3 regions of the Pseudomonas sp. FP2309 genome follow, and region 1 is predicted to be linked to each of the others. Evidence: predicted binding sites of a transcription regulator. Region 1 holds the regulator's gene; each other region holds the start of a gene.
The links. The regulator FliA, encoded in region 1, starts transcription of late flagellar genes. The targets are predictions, from matches to a motif close to CTAAAGTTTNNNNNNNNNNNGCCGNTAA.

Region 1 (6,695 bases):
GTCCGGGCGATGTTGTCGCGGTTTGGACGCCTGGCAGTACCGAATTTGCACGTTTTGGCTTATCAGGAAATTCCTGACAACAAGCAAGTGACTATCGTCGCGACAGTAGGGCCCAACGGCTGAGGGTAGTGGGATATGCAAGTGAAGCGTTTTTTCGCCGCCGATATGCGTCAGGCCATGAAACTGGTCCGTGATGAGCTGGGCGCCGACGCCGCGATTATCGGTAACCGTCGTATTGCCGGCGGTGTCGAGCTGACGGCTGCCCTGGATTACACGCCCCAGGCCCTGGCGCCACGTGTGCCGAACATGGAACTTGAAGACGAGCTGCGCAAGACCGCGTCGCGCATCGTCTCGGCCCAGGCTGAACTGAGCATGCGTGGCGACAGCGATGCCACCACCAATCGCCAGTTGTTCGCCGGCCTGCCATTGACCGCCGCCGAGCCACTGGTAGAGCCCACCTTCATCGAACCGCCGCGTCCTGCAGCGCCAGCCCCGGCCGCCGCAGTCGACCAGCGCGTGTTCGACTCGATGCGCTTTGAACTCAATGGCCTGCGCGAACTGCTGGAAGTCCAGCTCGGTTCGTTGGCCTGGACGCAGTTGCAAGGCAGCAAGCCGCAGCAGGCCAACCTGTGGCGCCGCCTGCAACGCATAGGCCTGTCCGGCCCGTTGTCCCGCGACCTGCTGGCCCTGACCACCGAAATCGAAGAGCCTCGCCAGGCCTGGCGCATGTTGCTGGCCCATCTGGCGCGGATGATCGCCACCCCGGAAGTCGAACCCCTGGAAGAGGGCGGTGTGATCGCCATGGTCGGCCCTGCCGGCATGGGCAAGACCACCACCCTGGCCAAGCTGGCCGCCCGTTATGTGCTCAAATACGGCGCCCATAACATTGCGTTGGTGAGCATGGACAGCTACCGCATCGGTGCCCAGGAGCAGCTCAAGACTCTGGGGCGCATCCTCAATGTGCCGGTGACCCACGTCGACCCGGGCCAATCCCTGGCCAACGCCCTCGATCCGCTGTTGCGCAAGCGCGTGGTGTTGATCGATACCGCGGGCCTGCAAGCCAGCGATCCGGCGTTGCGCATGCAGCTGGAAAGCCTGGCCGGGCGTGGCATCAAGTCGAAAAATTACCTGGTGCTTGCAACCACCAGCCAGAAACAGGTTCTTACCGCTGCTTATCACAGCTACAAGCGCTGCGGCCTGGCCGGTTGCATCCTGACTAAACTGGATGAAACCGCCAGCCTGGGCGAAGTGTTGAGCCTGGCGATCAGCCATGAACTGCCGGTTGCCTACCTGACCGATGGCCCGCGGATTCCGGATGACCTGCATCTGCCGCGCCGTCATCAGTTGGTCAGCCGCGCAGTGAGCGTGCAAATGCAAGAAGAGCCTAGCGAGGAAGCGATGGCCGATATGTTCGCCGACCTCTACCACAACCCCGCCAAACGGGTCGGTTGAAGTCAGGATGAACACCGTGAAATGTACCTACATTGATGGTCTGCAAGCGATTCAAGCGGCCAAGCCATGTAGCCTGCGTCTAAGCAAGACAAGGTAAAGAAATAAAATGGGCAGCATGCATCCCGTACAGGTGATCGCGGTGACCGGCGGCAAAGGTGGCGTCGGGAAAACTAACGTGTCAGTGAATTTGTCCCTGGCCCTGGCAGAGCTTGGCCGTCGCGTCATGCTGCTGGATGCTGACCTGGGGCTGGCGAACGTCGACGTTCTGCTGGGGCTGACGCCCAAACACACCCTTGCCGATGTGATCGAGGGGCGCTGTGAACTGCGCGATGTGCTGCTGCAGGGCCCTGGCGGTATCCGCATCGTGCCGGCCGCGTCCGGCACCCAGAGCATGGTGCACCTGAGCCCGGCGCAGCATGCCGGTCTGATTCAGGCCTTCAGTGATATCGGCGACAACCTCGACGTGCTGGTGATCGACACCGCCGCCGGGATCGGCGAGTCCGTGGTCAGCTTCGTGCGCGCGGCGCAGGAAGTGCTACTGGTGGTCTGCGATGAGCCCACCTCGATCACCGACGCCTACGCCCTGATCAAACTGCTTAACCGTGACTACGGCATGAACCGCTTCCGCGTGCTGGCCAACATGGCCCAGAGCCCGCAGGAAGGGCGCAACCTGTTCGCCAAGTTGACCAAGGTCACGGACCGCTTTCTCGATGTCGCCCTACAATACGTTGGTGCAGTGCCCTACGACGAGTGTGTGCGCAAGGCTGTGCAAAAGCAGCGTGCAGTCTACGAAGCGTTCCCTCGTTCCAAGTGCGCATTGGCGTTCAAGGCTATTGCTCAGAAGGTCGATACCTGGCCGTTGCCCGCCAACCCACGGGGGCATCTGGAGTTTTTCGTCGAGCGATTGGTACATCAGACGAGCGCAGGACCCGTGCTATGACAGCGAACGGCTATAACGCCTACAAGAAGTCTGCCCGTGACAGTCAGGGTGAGTTGATCGAGCGTTATGCGCCACTGGTCAAACGCATCGCTTATCACCTGCTGGCTCGCCTGCCCGCCAGCGTCCAGGTCGAAGACCTGATCCAGGCCGGCATGATCGGTCTGCTCGAAGTGTCGACCAAATACGACGCGAGCAAGGGTGCGAGTTTCGAGACGTATGCGGGTATCCGTATCCGTGGCGCCATGCTCGATGAAGTGCGCAAGGGTGACTGGGCGCCCCGTTCGGTGCACCGCAATACACGTATGGTCAGTGACGCAATTCGCGCAATTGAAGCAAAAACCGGTCGCGACGCTAAAGATCACGAAGTTGCGGCCGAACTCCAATTGAGTCTCGACGATTATTACGGGATTTTGAACGATACCTTGGGCAGCCGCCTGTTCAGTTTCGACGACCTGTTGCAGGACGGCGAACACGAAGGGTTGCACGAGGACGGCGCGAGTACTCACATGGAGCCGGCGCGCGACCTGGAGGATGAACGCTTCCAGGGGGCGTTGGCTGACGCGATTGCCAATTTGCCTGAGCGTGAGCGACTGGTATTGGCGCTGTACTACGACGAAGAGCTGAACCTCAAGGAAATCGGTGAGGTCCTGGGGGTCAGCGAATCGCGGGTCAGCCAGTTACACAGCCAGTGCGCCGCCCGCTTGCGGGGGCGTTTGGGAGAGTGGCGAGCGCGCTGACAGGCAGTGTGGGGACACTGCAAAGCGATACCGCGACGGTGATTGACCGTCGCGGGTTCGGCTCGTGGTGCCCCCGGCAGTCCTTTTTGTGTAATGCCTGTTGATTGAAATGGCGCGTCCAGGTGCTGGGCGCGTTTAAGACTGCTTGGAGGTCGAATTGGACAAGAACATGAAAATCCTCATCGTTGATGACTTCTCAACGATGCGGCGGATCATAAAAAACCTGTTGCGTGACCTTGGGTTCACAAACACGGTCGAGGCGGATGACGGCCTTACGGCGATTCCGATCCTCAACAGCGGGAGCATCGACTTTCTGGTAACCGACTGGAACATGCCGGGCATGACTGGCATCGACCTGCTGCGCCACGTGCGCGCCGACGAGAAACTTCGCAGCCTGCCTGTGTTGATGGTCACCGCCGAAGCCAAGCGTGAGCAGATCATCGAAGCCGCCCAAGCCGGGGTTAACGGTTACGTGGTCAAGCCATTCACTGCATTGGCCTTGAAAGAGAAGATCGAAAAAATCTTCGAACGCATCCACGGCTAATGCCATCGCGGGGGAGCTATGGAGCATAAAGAAACGACACTGGGAGACTTTGAGTCAACCCTGAAAAAGCATGCTCACCAGTTGGTCGACAGCCTTGAAAAAGGCCATTTCGGCGACGCGGTGCAGTTGATCCATGAGCTCAACCAGACCCGTGACCGCGGCCTGTACCAGGAAGTGGGCAAGCTCACACGCGAGCTGCACAGTGCAATTGTCAATTTTCAGATTGACCCGCACATGCCCCAGGCCGAAGAAATCTCGCAGATTACTGATGCCACCGAACGCCTGTCCTATGTGGTCAGGCTGACTGAGGCGGCGGCCAACCGCACCATGGACCTGGTGGAAAACGCCACGCCCCTGGTCAACGGCATGGCCACTGAAGCCCAGGCCCTGAGCAACGACTGGGGCCGCTTCATGCGCCGGGAAGTGGGAGCTGAAGAGTTTCGTGAGCTGGCACGTCGGGTTGAAGGGTTTTTGTCGCGCAGCGAGCAGGACAACCGCACGGTGTCCAGCAATCTCAACGATATTTTGCTGGCCCAGGATTACCAGGACCTCACCGGTCAGGTGATCAAGCGTGTGACTCAACTGGTCACCGAAGTGGAGAGCAACCTGCTCAAACTGGTGCTTATGGCAGGCCAGGTTGACCGTTTTGCCGGCATCGAACATGACCGCGAAGCGATCCTCTCGGAAAAAGATCCACAAAAACATCTCGCCAAGGGTGAAGGTCCGCAGATTCATGCCGATAAACGTGAAGACGTTGTGTCAGGTCAGGATGACGTAGATGACCTGTTATCCAGTTTAGGCTTCTAAGGAGCACCCACATGAGCTTCGGCGCCGATGAAGAGATCCTTCAGGATTTCCTTGTAGAGGCCGGCGAAATTTTAGAGCAACTGTCCGAACAACTGGTCGAGCTGGAAAGCCGTCCGGATGATGCGAACCTGCTCAATGCAATTTTTCGCGGTTTTCACACTGTAAAAGGGGGCGCCGGCTTCCTCCAGCTCCATGAGCTGGTGGAGTGCTGCCACATCGCCGAGAACGTGTTCGACATCCTGCGCAAGGGTGAGCGTCACGTTGATTCGGAGTTGATGGACGTGATTCTCGAAGCACTGGATGCGGTCAACGGCATGTTCAGCGAGGTGCGTGAACGTGCCCCGATCACCGCGGCAACGCCGGAACTGCTCGCGGCCCTGGCACGCTATGCAGAGCCTGCGGACACCACGGCAGCGCCGGTGGTTGAAGCGGCGCCTGAGCCGGTGGCCGAGCCTGAAGCGGACGTCACGGACAGCGAGTTCGAGCAGCTGCTCAACTCCCTCAGCGCCGTCAAGGCCGAAGCCGAAGCGCCTGCCGCCGTTGCCCCGGCAGTGGAGCCGACCAGCGAAGACATCACCGACGCAGAGTTCGAGTCGCTGCTCGACCAATTGCACGGCAAAGGCCAGTTCGCCGCCGATGCGGTGGCGCCGGTCGCAGCTGCGCCGGCCGGTGAGCAGGTGCCTGCCGCGCCTGTCAGCACTGACATCACCGATGACGAATTCGAAGCGTTGCTCGACCAACTGCATGGCAAAGGCACGTTTGCTGCCGACGCCCTGCCGGCAGTCGCGGCCACCGCTACCGCCGCAGCGCCTGCCGCCAGTGCAGCGCCTGCCGGTGATGGTCTGATCACCGATCACGAATTCGAAGCCCTGCTGGACGATTTGCACGGCAAGGGCAAGTTCAGCGAGGTGCCTGCGACCGGCGCCGTCGCCACAGCAGCCCCGGCTGCCGCTAAAGCGGCTGCCCCGGCCAAAGCCGCTGCGCCTGCCGCCGCCGCCAAACCTGCGGCTGCCCCGGCAGCAGCGCCGGCGCCGGCGCGTGCCGCCGCAGCCGCTGCACCGGCTGCGGACAAACCGGCCAGTGAAGCCGAAACCACCGTGCGGGTCGATACCGCGCGTCTGGACGACATCATGAACATGGTCGGCGAACTGGTACTGGTGCGTAACCGCCTGGTGCGCCTGGGCTTGAGCAGTGGCGATGAAGCCATGCAAAAGGCCGTGTCGAACCTCGACGTGGTCACCGCCGACCTGCAAACCGCGGTGATGAAAACGCGGATGCAGCCGATCAAGAAAGTCTTCGGCCGCTTCCCGCGTCTGGTTCGTGACCTGGCGCGTCAACTGAAGAAAGAGATCAACCTGGAACTGGTGGGTGAAGAAACCGACCTCGACAAAAACCTTGTCGAGGCCCTGGCCGACCCGCTGGTCCACTTGGTGCGCAACGCCGTCGACCACGGCGTGGAAACCCCGGAAGAGCGCGAAGCCTCGGGCAAGTCCCGCGGCGGCAAAGTGATTCTGGCGGCGGAGCAGGAGGGCGACCACATCCTGCTGTCGATCACCGATGACGGCAAAGGCATGGACCCGGCCATTCTGCGCAATATCGCGGTCAAGCGTGGCGTGATGGACAAGGACGCTGCCGATCGCCTGACCGACACCGAGTGCTACAACCTGATCTTCGCCCCTGGCTTCTCGACCAAGACCGAGATCTCCGACGTGTCGGGCCGTGGCGTGGGCATGGACGTGGTGAAGACCAAGATCAGCCAGCTCAACGGCTCGATCAATATCTACTCGACCAAGGGCCAGGGCTCGAAGATCGTGATCAAGGTGCCGTTGACCTTGGCGATCATGCCGACCCTGATGGTGATGCTGGGCAACCAGGCCTTCGCCTTCCCACTGGTCAACGTCAACGAAATCTTCCACCTCGACCTGTCGCGCACCAACGTGGTGGACGGCCAGGAAGTGGTGATCGTACGCGACAAGGCATTGCCCCTGTTCTACCTCAAGCGCTGGCTGGTTGCATCGGCCGCCCATGAGGAGCAGCACGAAGGCCATGTGGTGATTCTCTCGGTGGGCACCCAGCGTATCGGCTTTGTCGTCGATCAACTGGTGGGTCAGGAAGAAGTGGTCATCAAGCCTTTGGGCAAAATGCTGCAGGGAACCCCGGGCATGTCGGGTGCGACCATCACCGGTGACGGTCGGATCGCGCTGATTCTCGATGT
Region 2 (6,695 bases), 1.8 Mb from region 1:
ACACCGGGATGATCCTTCACGACAACGCGCGCCATGGCGTTCAGCAGATGGGCGAGAGGTATCCCGACAAAGAACCCACGCTATTGAGCAAAGGCTGCAATTACCTCAAGGCTATCGGCTTTCTATGAACGGCCCCAGGACAACCTCATGAATCTGCTGCAACCCGATACGTTAATCCACAACCCGACTGGCCGGCCGATAGTGGCCTCTGTAGTGGTCGACTGCCAGGCCTGCCGTTTGTGGGACATGGTGGGGGAATTTTCCAGGTTCGATGTATTCATCACCGACCTGACGCATATTGAAATGACCGGTACCGGCGTAGGTGCATTGCGCACGAAGTTCTTCCGAGATGGCAACCGTGTGGTTGAACAGCTCAACAGTCGGGATGAGCACGCCATGCACATGACATGGACCACGATCTACAACACCCTGGGTGTGGCCAGATTGTGGTCAGCCATTAACGTCGAGGCTCTGGGAACGCGTTGTTCCAGAGTCACCTGGACCATCATTGCCGAGCCCGTAGAGGCGGCACAGAAGGGGTTTGAACAGTTTGTGCAGGACTTCGCAGACAGCGCGCTGGACAATGTACGTCGTTTGCTGAGCAGGCCGTAGGAGCGCGACGGCTCGCTCCTACGCACACAGGTGATGGGTCAGATCTTGAAACTGTCGACCAGTTGCTTCAACCGATTAGCCTGCTGCGACAACGCATCGCAATCCTTCAGCGTTTCGTTGAGGTTGGCCACGCCCTGCTGGTTCAGCAGATTGATCTGGTTGATGTCTACGTTGAGGGTTTCCACCACGGCAGTCTGCTCCTCGGTGGCGGCCGCGACGGACTGATTCATGCCGTCGATCTCGACGATCCGCTGCGTCACGCTGACCAGGCGCTCACCGGCCTGGTTGGCGACCTCGACGCTTTCCTCGCTGGAGGCCTGGCTGGCGTTCATGGTGGTCACCGCCTCACGCGAGCCCACTTGCAGAGAAGTGATCATCTTATGAATCTCTTCGGCGGACTCCTGGGTACGGTGAGCCAAGTTGCGCACTTCGTCAGCGACCACGGCAAAGCCTCGTCCTGCCTCACCCGCACGTGCGGCTTCAATCGCGGCGTTCAGTGCCAACAGGTTGGTTTGCTGGGAGATACCTTTAATCACATCGAGGATGTGACCAATGTTGTCCGTGCTGGCGTTCAGGGTTTCGATCTGAGTACAGGACAAACTGATTTTTTGCGACAGCTCCGACATTGCCAGAATGGTTTGCTCCACCACTTTGCGTCCGTCGTCAGCTTGCTCGCTGGCACCGCTGGCGTGCTGTGAAGCATCAGCGGCGTTACGCGCGATTTCCTGGGTGGCAGCACCCAGTTCGTTGATTGCCGCAGCCACACTGTTGGTGCGCGCGCTTTGCTCGTCAGAACCGATAATAGAGGCGTTGGACGACGCCATTACCCGTTGCGACAGGTCATGAACCTGGCGTGTTGCGGACGATACTTCGGAAATCGAGGCGTGGATACGCTCCACGAACCGGTTGAACGCACTGCCCACTTCGCCAAACTCATCTTTGCTGGTAACGGCGAGACGACGAGTCAGGTCACCCTCCCCCTGAGCAATGTCCTGCATCGCAACGCCCATGGTGGTCAGGGGGCGCAGCAAGACTTGAATCAGCAAGCTCAAGAGCACAGCAATCGCAACGACGGCAATCAACATGGCGATCAATGCGGAAGTTCGGAATTTCCCCAGAGGGGCGTAGGCCTTGTCTTTATCGATCGACAGACCGATGTACCAATCCGCGCCTGGTAGGCCGCTGATCGGAGTGAATGACAGAATACGATCCTGGCCCTTGAGGACGACATCCTGGTTGAGCTTTTCAATGCGAACGCTGGTCCCGGGGTAGATGTCCTTGAGGTTTTTCATCACTTGGTCTTCGTCAGGACTGACGATGACCTGGCCGTCGCCACTGACTAGGAACGCATGGCCGATGCCGCCGAAATCCACCGAGTTGATAATTTTCACCAGGGTTTGCAGGCTTAGGTCGCCGCCGACGACACCAAGCAGTTCGCCGTTCTTTTTCACCGGCATGGCGATAGTGACAATCTGCCCACCTACGGCAGCCATATAGGGCGGCGTGAGCATGGGTTTATCCGCCGCCACGGCTTGTTTGTACCAGGGGCGCTGACGGGGGTCATAACCGTCGGGCATTTTTGCATCCGGGCGCTGGGTAAACACGCCGTTGGTTTGGCCGACATACGTGAACTGGAAGTTCGAGGTGAACGCAGGTTGATCGACCAGGCCTGGAAGATCGGCGGCACTGCCTTGGTGGGCAACGTTTTGCGTCAGGCTTTCAAGCACCAGTATTCGCCCACTGAGCCAGTTCTGCACACTGCTGGCGGTGAGCTCACCGGATTGCTGGATAGACGACTCCAGGTTCTGTTTAATTGTGCTGCGCTGCAGGTAATCGTTGTAAAGGGTGAACAACGCGAAGGCTAGAACCACAACGCCTGACGCGGCCAACAGAATTTTATGACTGAACTTGAGATTCATTTCATCGACTTCTTTTGCCAAAGGGGGATGAGCGTGCAAGGTGAAACATTCCATGAACGGTATGTGAGCGGACTGTCAGTCCGCACTGTTTCGGTGCACGCATGGCTCATCAGGCTTTCGGCCAAATCGACGCAAAACTTAGGAAGTTGTGGGAAAAAGTCGCTTTTTACGTAGGAAATAGACCAGCGGTAGTCAGCAGCCTGCTTCGGTCGGTCCAGATGAGTCTACGAATGTGAATTGTCGCGGAGAGAGAAAACATGACGTGATCGTTCGCCTCTAAACGACAAAACCCCTGTTTGCGTTAGCAAACAGGGGTTCTGGAATTCAATCTTGACGATGACCTACTCTCACATGGGGAAACCCCACACTACCATCGGCGATGCATCGTTTCACTGCTGAGTTCGGGATGGGATCAGGTGGTTCCAATGCTCTATGGTCGTCAAGAAATTCTGTGTATCGAACCGTCGCGTTAGCAACGTGCCGATGAAATTCATGGACTTCTACATAAACAAAACCCCTGTCTGCGTGAGCAAACAGGGGTTCTGGAATTTAATCTTGACGATGACCTACTCTCACATGGGGAAACCCCACACTACCATCGGCGATGCATCGTTTCACTGCTGAGTTCGGGATGGGATCAGGTGGTTCCAATGCTCTATGGTCGTCAAGAAATTCGTGTACTGACTCGTGACCAAACGGCCTCGCTTCAGCAAATTGGGTATGTGACAGCTTTCGGTGTTTTGCGATCTACAAACTTTCGGTTCGTCTCGTCTTCACACACCGCAATCTGATGCCCTTTCAGGTTCTCAAATTGCTTGGGTGTTATATGGTCAAGCCTCACGGGCAATTAGTATTGGTTAGCTCAACGCCTCACAGCGCTTACACACCCAACCTATCAACGTCGTAGTCTTCGACGGCCCTTCAGGGAACTCAAGGTTCCAGTGAGATCTCATCTTGAGGCTAGTTTCCCGCTTAGATGCTTTCAGCGGTTATCTATTCCGAACATAGCTACCCGGCAATGCCACTGGCGTGACAACCGGAACACCAGAGGTTCGTCCACTCCGGTCCTCTCGTACTAGGAGCAGCCCCTCTCAAATCTCAAACGTCCACGGCAGATAGGGACCGAACTGTCTCACGACGTTCTAAACCCAGCTCGCGTACCACTTTAAATGGCGAACAGCCATACCCTTGGGACCGGCTTCAGCCCCAGGATGTGATGAGCCGACATCGAGGTGCCAAAACCGCCGTCGATATGAACTCTTGGGCGGTATCAGCCTGTTATCCCCGGAGTACCTTTTATCCGTTGAGCGATGGCCCTTCCATACAGAACCACCGGATCACTAAGACCTACTTTCGTACCTGCTCGACGTGTCTGTCTCGCAGTCAAGCGCGCTTTTGCCTTTATACTCTACGACCGATTTCCGACCGGTCTGAGCGCACCTTCGTACTCCTCCGTTACTCTTTAGGAGGAGACCGCCCCAGTCAAACTACCCACCATACACTGTCCTCGATCCGGATAACGGACCTGAGTTAGAACCTCAAAGTTGCCAGGGTGGTATTTCAAGGTTGGCTCCACGCGAACTGGCGTCCACGCTTCAAAGCCTCCCACCTATCCTACACAAGCAAATTCAAAGTCCAGTGCAAAGCTATAGTAAAGGTTCACGGGGTCTTTCCGTCTAGCCGCGGATACACTGCATCTTCACAGCGATTTCAATTTCACTGAGTCTCGGGTGGAGACAGCGCCGCCATCGTTACGCCATTCGTGCAGGTCGGAACTTACCCGACAAGGAATTTCGCTACCTTAGGACCGTTATAGTTACGGCCGCCGTTTACCGGGGCTTCGATCAAGAGCTTCGCGTTAGCTAACCCCATCAATTAACCTTCCGGCACCGGGCAGGCGTCACACCCTATACGTCCACTTTCGTGTTTGCAGAGTGCTGTGTTTTTAATAAACAGTCGCAGCGGCCTGGTATCTTCGACCGGCATGAGCTTACGGAGCAAGTCCTTCACCCTCACCGGCGCACCTTCTCCCGAAGTTACGGTGCCATTTTGCCTAGTTCCTTCACCCGAGTTCTCTCAAGCGCCTTGGTATTCTCTACCCAACCACCTGTGTCGGTTTGGGGTACGGTTCCTGGTTACCTGAAGCTTAGAAGCTTTTCTTGGAAGCATGGCATCAACCACTTCGTTAACTAAAAGTTAACTCGTCATCAGCTCTCGGCCTTAGAATCCCGGATTTACCTAAGATTCCAGCCTACCACCTTAAACTTGGACAACCAACGCCAAGCTGGCCTAGCCTTCTCCGTCCCTCCATCGCAATAACCAGAAGTACAGGAATATTAACCTGTTTTCCATCGACTACGCTTTTCAGCCTCGCCTTAGGGACCGACTAACCCTGCGTCGATTAACGTTGCGCAGGAAACCTTGGTCTTTCGGCGTGGGTGTTTTTCACACCCATTGTCGTTACTCATGTCAGCATTCGCACTTCTGATACCTCCAGCAAGCTTCTCAACTCACCTTCACAGGCTTACAGAACGCTCCTCTACCGCATCACTTACGTGATACCCGTAGCTTCGGTGTATGGTTTGAGCCCCGTTACATCTTCCGCGCAGGCCGACTCGACTAGTGAGCTATTACGCTTTCTTTAAAGGGTGGCTGCTTCTAAGCCAACCTCCTAGCTGTCTAAGCCTTCCCACATCGTTTCCCACTTAACCATAACTTTGGGACCTTAGCTGACGGTCTGGGTTGTTTCCCTTTTCACGACGGACGTTAGCACCCGCCGTGTGTCTCCCATGCTCGGCACTTGTAGGTATTCGGAGTTTGCATCGGTTTGGTAAGTCGGGATGACCCCCTAGCCGAAACAGTGCTCTACCCCCTACAGTGATACATGAGGCGCTACCTAAATAGCTTTCGAGGAGAACCAGCTATCTCCGAGCTTGATTAGCCTTTCACTCCGATCCACAGGTCATCCGCTAACTTTTCAACGGTAGTCGGTTCGGTCCTCCAGTTAGTGTTACCCAACCTTCAACCTGCCCATGGATAGATCGCCCGGTTTCGGGTCTATTCCCAGCGACTAGACGCCCTATTAAGACTCGCTTTCGCTACGCCTCCCCTATTCGGTTAAGCTCGCCACTGAAAATAAGTCGCTGACCCATTATACAAAAGGTACGCAGTCACCCAACAAAGTGGGCTCCCACTGCTTGTACGCATACGGTTTCAGGATCTATTTCACTCCCCTCTCCGGGGTTCTTTTCGCCTTTCCCTCACGGTACTAGTTCACTATCGGTCAGTCAGTAGTATTTAGCCTTGGAGGATGGTCCCCCCATATTCAGACAAAGTTTCTCGTGCTCCGTCCTACTCGATTTCATGACTAAGAGATTTTCGCGTACAGGGCTATCACCCACTATGGCCGCACTTTCCAGAGCGTTCCGCTAATCTCAAAGCCACTTAAGGGCTAGTCCCCGTTCGCTCGTCACTACTAAGGGAATCTCGGTTGATTTCTTTTCCTCAGGGTACTTAGATGTTTCAGTTCCCCTGGTTCGCCTCTTGCACCTATGTATTCAGTACAAGATAACCATCTTATGATGGCTGGGTTCCCCCATTCAGACATCTCCGGATCAAAGTCTGTTTGCCGACTCCCCGAAGCTTTTCGCAGGCTACCACGTCTTTCATCGCCTCTGACTGCCAAGGCATCCACCGTATGCGCTTCTTCACTTGACCATATAACCCCAAGCAATCTGGTTATACTGTGAAGACAACATTCGCCGAAAATTTGTAATGAATCACAAATTTTACCTTAGCCTGATCCGTTACCAGTGAAAGTAACGTTCAGTCTATCTTTCTATCACATACCCAAATTTTTAAAGAACGATCTAGTCAAAGACTAGAAATCAACATTCACCATCATCACAATGGAATGCTCATTTCTAAGCTTTCGTACGTCAGAAGCAGTAGTGGTGGAGCCAAACGGGATCGAACCGTTGACCTCCTGCGTGCAAGGCAGGCGCTCTCCCAGCTGAGCTATGGCCCCATATTTCTACAGGCGTTTCCCACACAAAATTGGTGGGTCTGGGCAGATTCGAACTGCCGACCTCACCCTTATCAGGGGTGCGCTCTAACCAACTGAGCTACAGACCCAATTTCGGGCTGCTTCTTATCGTCTTCTTC
Region 3 (6,695 bases), 1.5 Mb from region 1:
AACGAGCATGTCCCTCGCCATTGTCCACAGTCGCGCCCAAGTCGGCGTCGAAGCCCCTGCCGTCACCGTCGAAGTGCATATGGCCAATGGTTTGCCGTCCCTCACGCTGGTGGGCCTGCCCGAAACCGCCGTGAAAGAAAGCAAGGACCGCGTGCGCAGTGCGATTCTCAACTCCGCTCTGCAATACCCCGCACGCCGTATCACCCTCAACCTCGCGCCCGCCGACCTGCCGAAGGACGGCGGGCGTTTTGATCTGGCGATTGCCTTGGGGATCCTCGCCGCCAGCGTGCAGGTGCCGACCGTGATGCTCGATGACGTGGAATGCCTGGGTGAGTTGGCGCTATCCGGCGCAGTACGCGCGGTCAAAGGCGTGTTGCCGGCTGCACTGGCCGCGCGCAAGGCCGGGCGCACCGTGATAGTGCCGCGGGCGAATGCCGAAGAAGCGTGCCTGGCGTCCGGGCTGAAAGTGATTGCAGTGGACCACTTGCTGCAAGTGGTGGCGCACCTGAATGGGCAGGCGCCAATCGAGCCCTACAAATCCGATGGGTTGCAGTACCTGAACAAGCCCTATCCAGATTTAAGTGAGGTGCAGGGCCAACTGTCAGCCAAGCGTGCGTTGCTGATCGCAGCAGCCGGGGCACACAACCTGTTGCTCAGCGGGCCGCCAGGTACCGGCAAGACCCTGCTCGCCAGCCGACTGCCCGGCTTGCTGCCGCCATTGAGCGAACAAGAGGCATTGGAAGTGGCGGCGATCCAGTCCGTGGTCAGCCTGGCGCCGTTGAGCCATTGGCCGCACCGACCCTTTCGCCAGCCGCACCATTCGGCCTCAGGCCCGGCATTGGTGGGTGGCGGCTCAAAACCGCAACCTGGGGAAATTACCCTGGCCCATCACGGTGTGCTGTTTCTGGACGAGTTACCGGAGTTTGATCGCAAAGTGCTGGAGGTACTACGTGAGCCGCTGGAGTCGGGGCATATCGTGATTTCCCGCGCCCGCGACCGCGTCAGTTTCCCTGCGCGCTTTCAACTGGTCGCCGCGATGAACCCGTGCCCCTGTGGCTACATGGGAGAGCCCAGTGGGCGTTGTCGCTGCACACCGGAGCAGATCCAGCGCTACCGCAACAAGCTGTCCGGACCGTTGCTCGACCGCATCGACCTTCATCTCACCGTGGCACGTGAAACCACCGCTCTGAACCCTGCCCCGCAGGCCGGCGACACTACGGCTACGGCCTCTGCTCACGTGGCGCAAGCTCGGGAACGCCAGCAACAACGCCAGGGTTGCGCCAACGCCTTCCTTGACCTGCCGGGACTGCGCGAGCACTGCCGGTTGGCGAAAGACGATGAAGGCTGGCTGGAAAGCGCCTGCGAGCGGCTCACGTTGTCGCTACGCGCAGCACACCGATTGCTCAAGGTGGCGCGCACCCTGGCGGACTTGGATCAGGCGGATGCCATCACCCGCGATCATCTCAAAGAGGCCCTGCAATACCGTCCGGCAGCGATCACTTAGCCCACCCGGTGATAGACGGCATTTCAGCGGAAGCGATCCACTTCTTGACGCAGGCCCGCCGCCAGGGTCTCCAACTCTTTGGCAGTAATCGCCAGGTTCGATACCACTTCACGCTGCTCACTGTTGGCCAGCGCGATGCTTTGCAAGTTGCTGCTGAGCAAGGTCGCGGTGCTGCTCTGTTCCTGCGTCGCCGTGGTAATCGCCGCGAACTGCTGACCCGCCGAGCGGCTTTGCTCATCGATACGCGCCAGTGCCGAGGCCACATCGGCATTGCGCGACAGGCCTTCCTGCATCAACACATTGCCGTGTTCCATGGTGCTGATGGCGTTGCCGGTTTCTTTCTGGATGCTTTGGATCATCCCGGAAATTTCATCGGTGGCTTCGCGGGTCCGCGACGCCAGGTTACGCACTTCGTCAGCCACCACCGCAAAACCGCGGCCCTGTTCACCAGCCCGCGCGGCTTCAATGGCAGCGTTGAGCGCCAGCAGGTTGGTCTGCTCGGCGATGGAGGTGATCACACCCACGATCCCGCCGATTTCCTGAGAACGCTGACCCAAGGTATTAATCACCGTGGCCGTGCTGTTCAGGGCGGTAGCGATATGCTCCAAGGAGGTGGAAGCCTCTTGCATCGAGTTTCGGCCGATGCGGGTTTGTTGGGCATTTTCCTGGGCGAGACGCTCAGTGTTGCCCATGTTGTCGGCGATGTTCAGCGAGGTGGCGCTGAATTCTTCCACCGCGCCGGCCATGCTGGTGATTTCGCCGGACTGCTGCTCCATGCCGTCATAAGCGCCGCCCGACAAACCCGACAAGGCCTGAGCACGGCTATTGACCTCTTCGGCCGCCTTGCGGATATGGGAAACCATGGTCGACAGCGCTTCACCCATCTGGTTGAAACTGCGCGCCAGTTGGCCAATTTCGTCATGGCTGGACACGTTAAGCCGTGCGCTCAAGTCGCCAGCACCCAAGGCTTCGGCCTGACGCACCAGATCACTCAACGGTTGCAGTTTGCTGCGCAACAGCCAGACCGTGGCGCCCACCGCCAGTAACATCGCCAGCACGCTGCCGATCACCAGACGAATGCCGACGGCCCAGGTCACCGCACGGATTTCCGCTTTCGGCATGCTCGCGACCACGGCCCATGGGCCACCTTCGAAGGGCACCGACACGCTGTAGAAATCTTCGTTCCTGTCGCTCCAGAAGTGACCTTTGCCTGGGGTCTTGGCCAGGTCCAGCATCACCGGAACCGCCTGATCCAGAGCCTGCACGCCCGCCGGGGGCACCAGCCAGCGCTTCTGCTCATCGAGCAACGCCAGGGAACCGGTCTGGCCGATGCGGAAGCGCTTGAGGTTTTCGAACTGGGCGGCCTGCGCGTCGGTGTAGTCAAACCCGATGAACAACACAGCGATCACTTTGCCACTGGGGTCGCGTACAGGGCTGTATTGGGTCATGTAGGAACGGTCGAACAACACCGCACGTCCGATATAGGCCTGGCCACCTAGCACTCGCTGGTAGGCCGGACCCTGGCGATCAAGCACAGTGCCGATCGCACGGCTGCCGTCCTGCTTGGTCAGGGAGGTGCTGACACGGATAAAGTCGTCACCGCTGCGCACAAACACGGTGGCCACGCCGCCGGACATCTGCTTGAACTCATCCACTTCGGTGAAGTTGTTGTTGAGCACTTCGCCGCCCAGCAACAGGCTCGGTGTCTGAACCCCGGCCACCGCGACCGGTTGATCGGCCTTCACCGTCAACCCGGCGCTGAAGCGTTTCTCGAACAACCCCGTCAGGCGCTGGGTGCTCTCGCGTAACGTGCTGTGGAAGGTATTGAGTTGGTCGGCGAGCAAACGCGCTTCGCTGGCCAGGTGCTCCTCGCGGGTATCGAGGTTGGCGGAGTCGAGGGAACGCAAGGCGAAAACAGTACTGCCGCCGATGGCGACAGCCAAAATCACAGCTAATGCGATGCCTAACTGGGAGGCAATCCGCGCGCGAGGTTGAGACATGACGGCTCCTGGCCGAGGCCAGGATCATCCTGATCTCATAGCGCTGCTCGGCAAATTATCTAATGGGAAACGTTGGTGCACGATTGTTCCAACACACCTACTTCGGCGGCGTGTGGCAATACTTGAGCGAATCCCAAGGGCATCGCGCAAACGGTTGCGTATGGGGCGCCCCCATTCAATCGAGACGTTCGACCGCAGGCAAAGCCATGGCCTGCACTTCGCCCTGGAGAAAATCCGCCAGACGCCGCAAACGCTCACCGCCGGGGCGGGTCTTGGGCCATACCAGATAGTAACTTTCCCCACTCGCCACCGCCGTTGGCCATGGCAGGCTCAAACGCCCTTGTGCCACATCTTCGGCCACCATCAGCAGGTCGCCCATGGACACCCCGTAACCCCGTGCCGCCGCGATCATGCCCAGCTCCAGCGTATCGAACACTTGGCCGCCCTTGAGCGAAACGTGGGACGACAACCCCATGCGCTCCAGCCAATTGCGCCAGTCGCGACGGTCTGGCGTGGGATGCAGCAACTCGGTGCCCGCCAGGCGGTTGACGTCCCAAGGGCCGTCCTTGAGCAGGTTCGGCGCGCCGACGGGGATCAGGAACTCGGGGAACAGGTAACTGGCTTCCCAATCTGCCGGAAAGTGCCCGTAGCTCAATAACACCGCGCAATCGAAAGGCTCCTGGTTGAAGTCCACTTCGTCCACGTTCATCCAGGCGCTGGTGAGTTGCACCTCATTGCCCGGCTGTAATGCCCGGAAGCGACTGAGCCGCGCCAACAGCCACCGCATGGTCAGGGTCGACGGCGCCTTCATGCGCAGGATGTCATCTTCGGCGTTCAGGGTATGGCAGGCCCGCTCCAGCGCCGCGAACCCCTCACGCACTCCAGGCAACAGCAGGCGCGCCGCTTCGGTGAGCTGCCGATTGCGGCCGCTGCGCTGGAACAGACGGCAGGCGAAATGCTCTTCCAGCGTGCGGATATGCCGGCTCACCGCACTTTGGGTAATCGACAGTTCTTCGGCGGCACGGGTAAAGGAGTTATGCCGGGAGGCCGCTTCAAAAGCACGCAAGGCGTAAAGAGGAGGGAGACGACGAGACATAAAGAAAGCTCCGACAGCGCAATGCCGGAACCCTACCAGAATCCATAAGGCATGAGTTTTAATCATGCAAACGATCGCATTTATCCCTTTGTGCAATGGCCTGAGAGCGCCGAGAATCACCCCCTCCCCAAACGTCTGACTTTTTGAGCGTGATGATCATGCAGCATCCGGCACGTACTGAACTCTGGGCCATTCTGCGGCTGTCAGGGCCGCTGATCGCCTCACAGTTGGCGCACATGCTGATGGTGCTGACCGACACCCTGATGATGGCGCGCCTGAGCCCCGAAGCCCTGGCCGGTGGTGGCCTGGGCGCGGCGACCTATTCGTTCGTGTCGATCTTCTGCATCGGCGTGATTGCCGCCGTGGGCACACTGGTGGCGATCCGTCACGGTGCCGGTGATATCGACGGCGCCACCCGCCTGACCCAGGCGGGGCTTTGGCTCGCCTGGTTGATGGCCCTGGCGGCGGCGTTGCTGTTGTGGAACCTCAAGCCGGTGCTGCTGATGTTCGGCCAGACCGAAAGCAACGTGCAATCGGCGGGGCAGTTTCTGACGGTGCTGCCATTCGCCCTGCCCGGCTACCTGAGTTTCATGGCCTTGCGCGGCTTCACCAGCGCCATCGGCAAGGCAACTCCCGTGATGGTGATCAGCCTTGGCGGCACGGTACTCAATTACCTGCTCAACCACGCCTTGATCGAAGGCATGTTCGGCCTGCCGAAACTCGGGCTGATGGGCATCGGCCTGGTCACCGCCATCGTCGCCAACGGCATGGCGCTGGCGCTGATGTGGTACATCCGCAGCAACCGCGACTATGCCGCCTATCCATTGGGCAGCGGCCTGCTGCGCCTCAACACGCGGTACCTGCGCGAACTGTGGCGCCTGGGCCTGCCGATTGGCGGCACCTATGCGGTGGAGGTTGGGCTGTTTGCCTTTGCCGCGCTGTGCATCGGCACCATGGGCAGCACACAGTTGGCGGCGCATCAGGTCGCCCTGCAAATCGTCTCGGTCGCGTTCATGGTGCCGGCGGGCATGTCCTACGCCGTGACCATGCGCATCGGTCAGCATTATGGTGCCGGGCAGTTACTGCAGGCGCGCATGGCGGGTCGGGTCGGCATCACTTTTGGCGCTGCGGTGATGCTGGGTTTTGCCGTGGTGCTATGGCTGTTTTCCGATCCACTGATCGGCTTGCTCATTGATCACAACAACCCGGCGTTCCACGACGTCATTGTCATGGCCGTCAGCCTGCTCGCCGTTGCCGCCTGGTTCGAACTGTTTGACGGCGTGCAAACCATTGCTATGGGGTGCATTCGTGGGCTTAAAGATGCCAAGACCACCTTTTTGATTGGGGCGGGCTGCTATTGGTTGATTGGCGCGCCTGCCGCCTGGCTGATGGCGTTCATCCTGGGCTGGGGACCGACCGGCGTGTGGTGGGGCTTGGCGCTGGGTTTGGCGTGTGCGGCCGTCAGCCTGACCTGGGCATTCGAGGCAAAGATGAAGCGCATGATTCGCCAGGAAGGCGCAGCGCCCGAAACCCGCCAGGGGTTTCAGGCCGCACAAGCGGATTAAAGCCCTTCGCCTACCTGTGCCTGCCGGCCCCTGCCGAATGTCAGGTAGTCCACCAGTTCAGGCAACGGCAACGGTTTGCTGATCAGATAACCCTGAGCCTGGTCACAGCCGAACAACCTCAGCAGCGCCAGTTGCTCAGGGGTTTCCACCCCTTCGGCCACCACTTCCAGGTTGAGGTTGTGCGCCAGGTTGATCATGGCATGCACCAGTTTGCGGTTCTCTTCGCGCTCCTCCATGCCGCCGACGAAGCTCTTGTCGATCTTCAGCAAGGCGATCGGCAGGCTGTTGAGGTGCACGAACGATGAGAAACCGGTGCCGAAGTCGTCCAGGGAGAACCGCACACCCAGGCGACCGAGGGCGTCCATGGTCTGCTTGACCAGGTCACTGCGGCGCATAACGGCGGTTTCGGTCAACTCGAACTCCAGCCACTGCGCCTCCACACCACGCTCGGCAATCAGCCGGCTGAGGGTGGAGAGCAACTGGCTGTCCTGGAACTGGCGAAATGACAGGTTGACCGCCATGTGCAACGG

Region 2: PSH59_RS00595 (methyl-accepting chemotaxis protein) is a predicted target of FliA. The motif match lies at 2,646-2,673, and genes of this name have one in related genera.
Region 3: PSH59_RS25275 (methyl-accepting chemotaxis protein) is a predicted target of FliA. The motif match lies at 3,604-3,631, and genes of this name have one in related genera.

The regions. Positions count from the first base shown of each region.
Region 1 covers NZ_CP117439.1:3,935,882-3,942,576, reverse strand. The annotation lists gene flhA (flagellar biosynthesis protein FlhA) at 1-123, shown strand, start outside; gene flhF (flagellar biosynthesis protein FlhF) at 136-1,452, shown strand; gene fleN (flagellar synthesis regulator FleN) at 1,559-2,392, shown strand; gene fliA (RNA polymerase sigma factor FliA) at 2,389-3,129, shown strand; gene PSH59_RS18015 (chemotaxis response regulator CheY) at 3,299-3,673, shown strand; gene PSH59_RS18010 (protein phosphatase CheZ) at 3,692-4,480, shown strand; gene PSH59_RS18005 (chemotaxis protein CheA) at 4,492-6,695, shown strand, end outside.
Region 2 covers NZ_CP117439.1:118,182-124,876, reverse strand. The annotation lists gene PSH59_RS00605 (amino acid adenylation domain-containing protein) at 1-128, shown strand, start outside; gene PSH59_RS00600 (SRPBCC family protein) at 148-612, shown strand; gene PSH59_RS00595 (methyl-accepting chemotaxis protein) at 651-2,531, opposite strand; rRNA gene rrf (5S ribosomal RNA) at 2,860-2,975, opposite strand; rRNA gene rrf (5S ribosomal RNA) at 3,085-3,200, opposite strand; rRNA gene PSH59_RS00580 (23S ribosomal RNA) at 3,358-6,248, opposite strand; tRNA gene PSH59_RS00575 (tRNA-Ala) at 6,483-6,558, opposite strand; tRNA gene PSH59_RS00570 (tRNA-Ile) at 6,589-6,665, opposite strand.
Region 3 covers NZ_CP117439.1:5,454,623-5,461,317, forward strand. The annotation lists gene PSH59_RS25270 (YifB family Mg chelatase-like AAA ATPase) at 8-1,504, shown strand; gene PSH59_RS25275 (methyl-accepting chemotaxis protein) at 1,528-3,504, opposite strand; gene PSH59_RS25280 (LysR substrate-binding domain-containing protein) at 3,680-4,600, opposite strand; gene PSH59_RS25285 (NorM family multidrug efflux MATE transporter) at 4,753-6,165, shown strand; gene PSH59_RS25290 (bifunctional diguanylate cyclase/phosphodiesterase) at 6,162-6,695, opposite strand, start outside.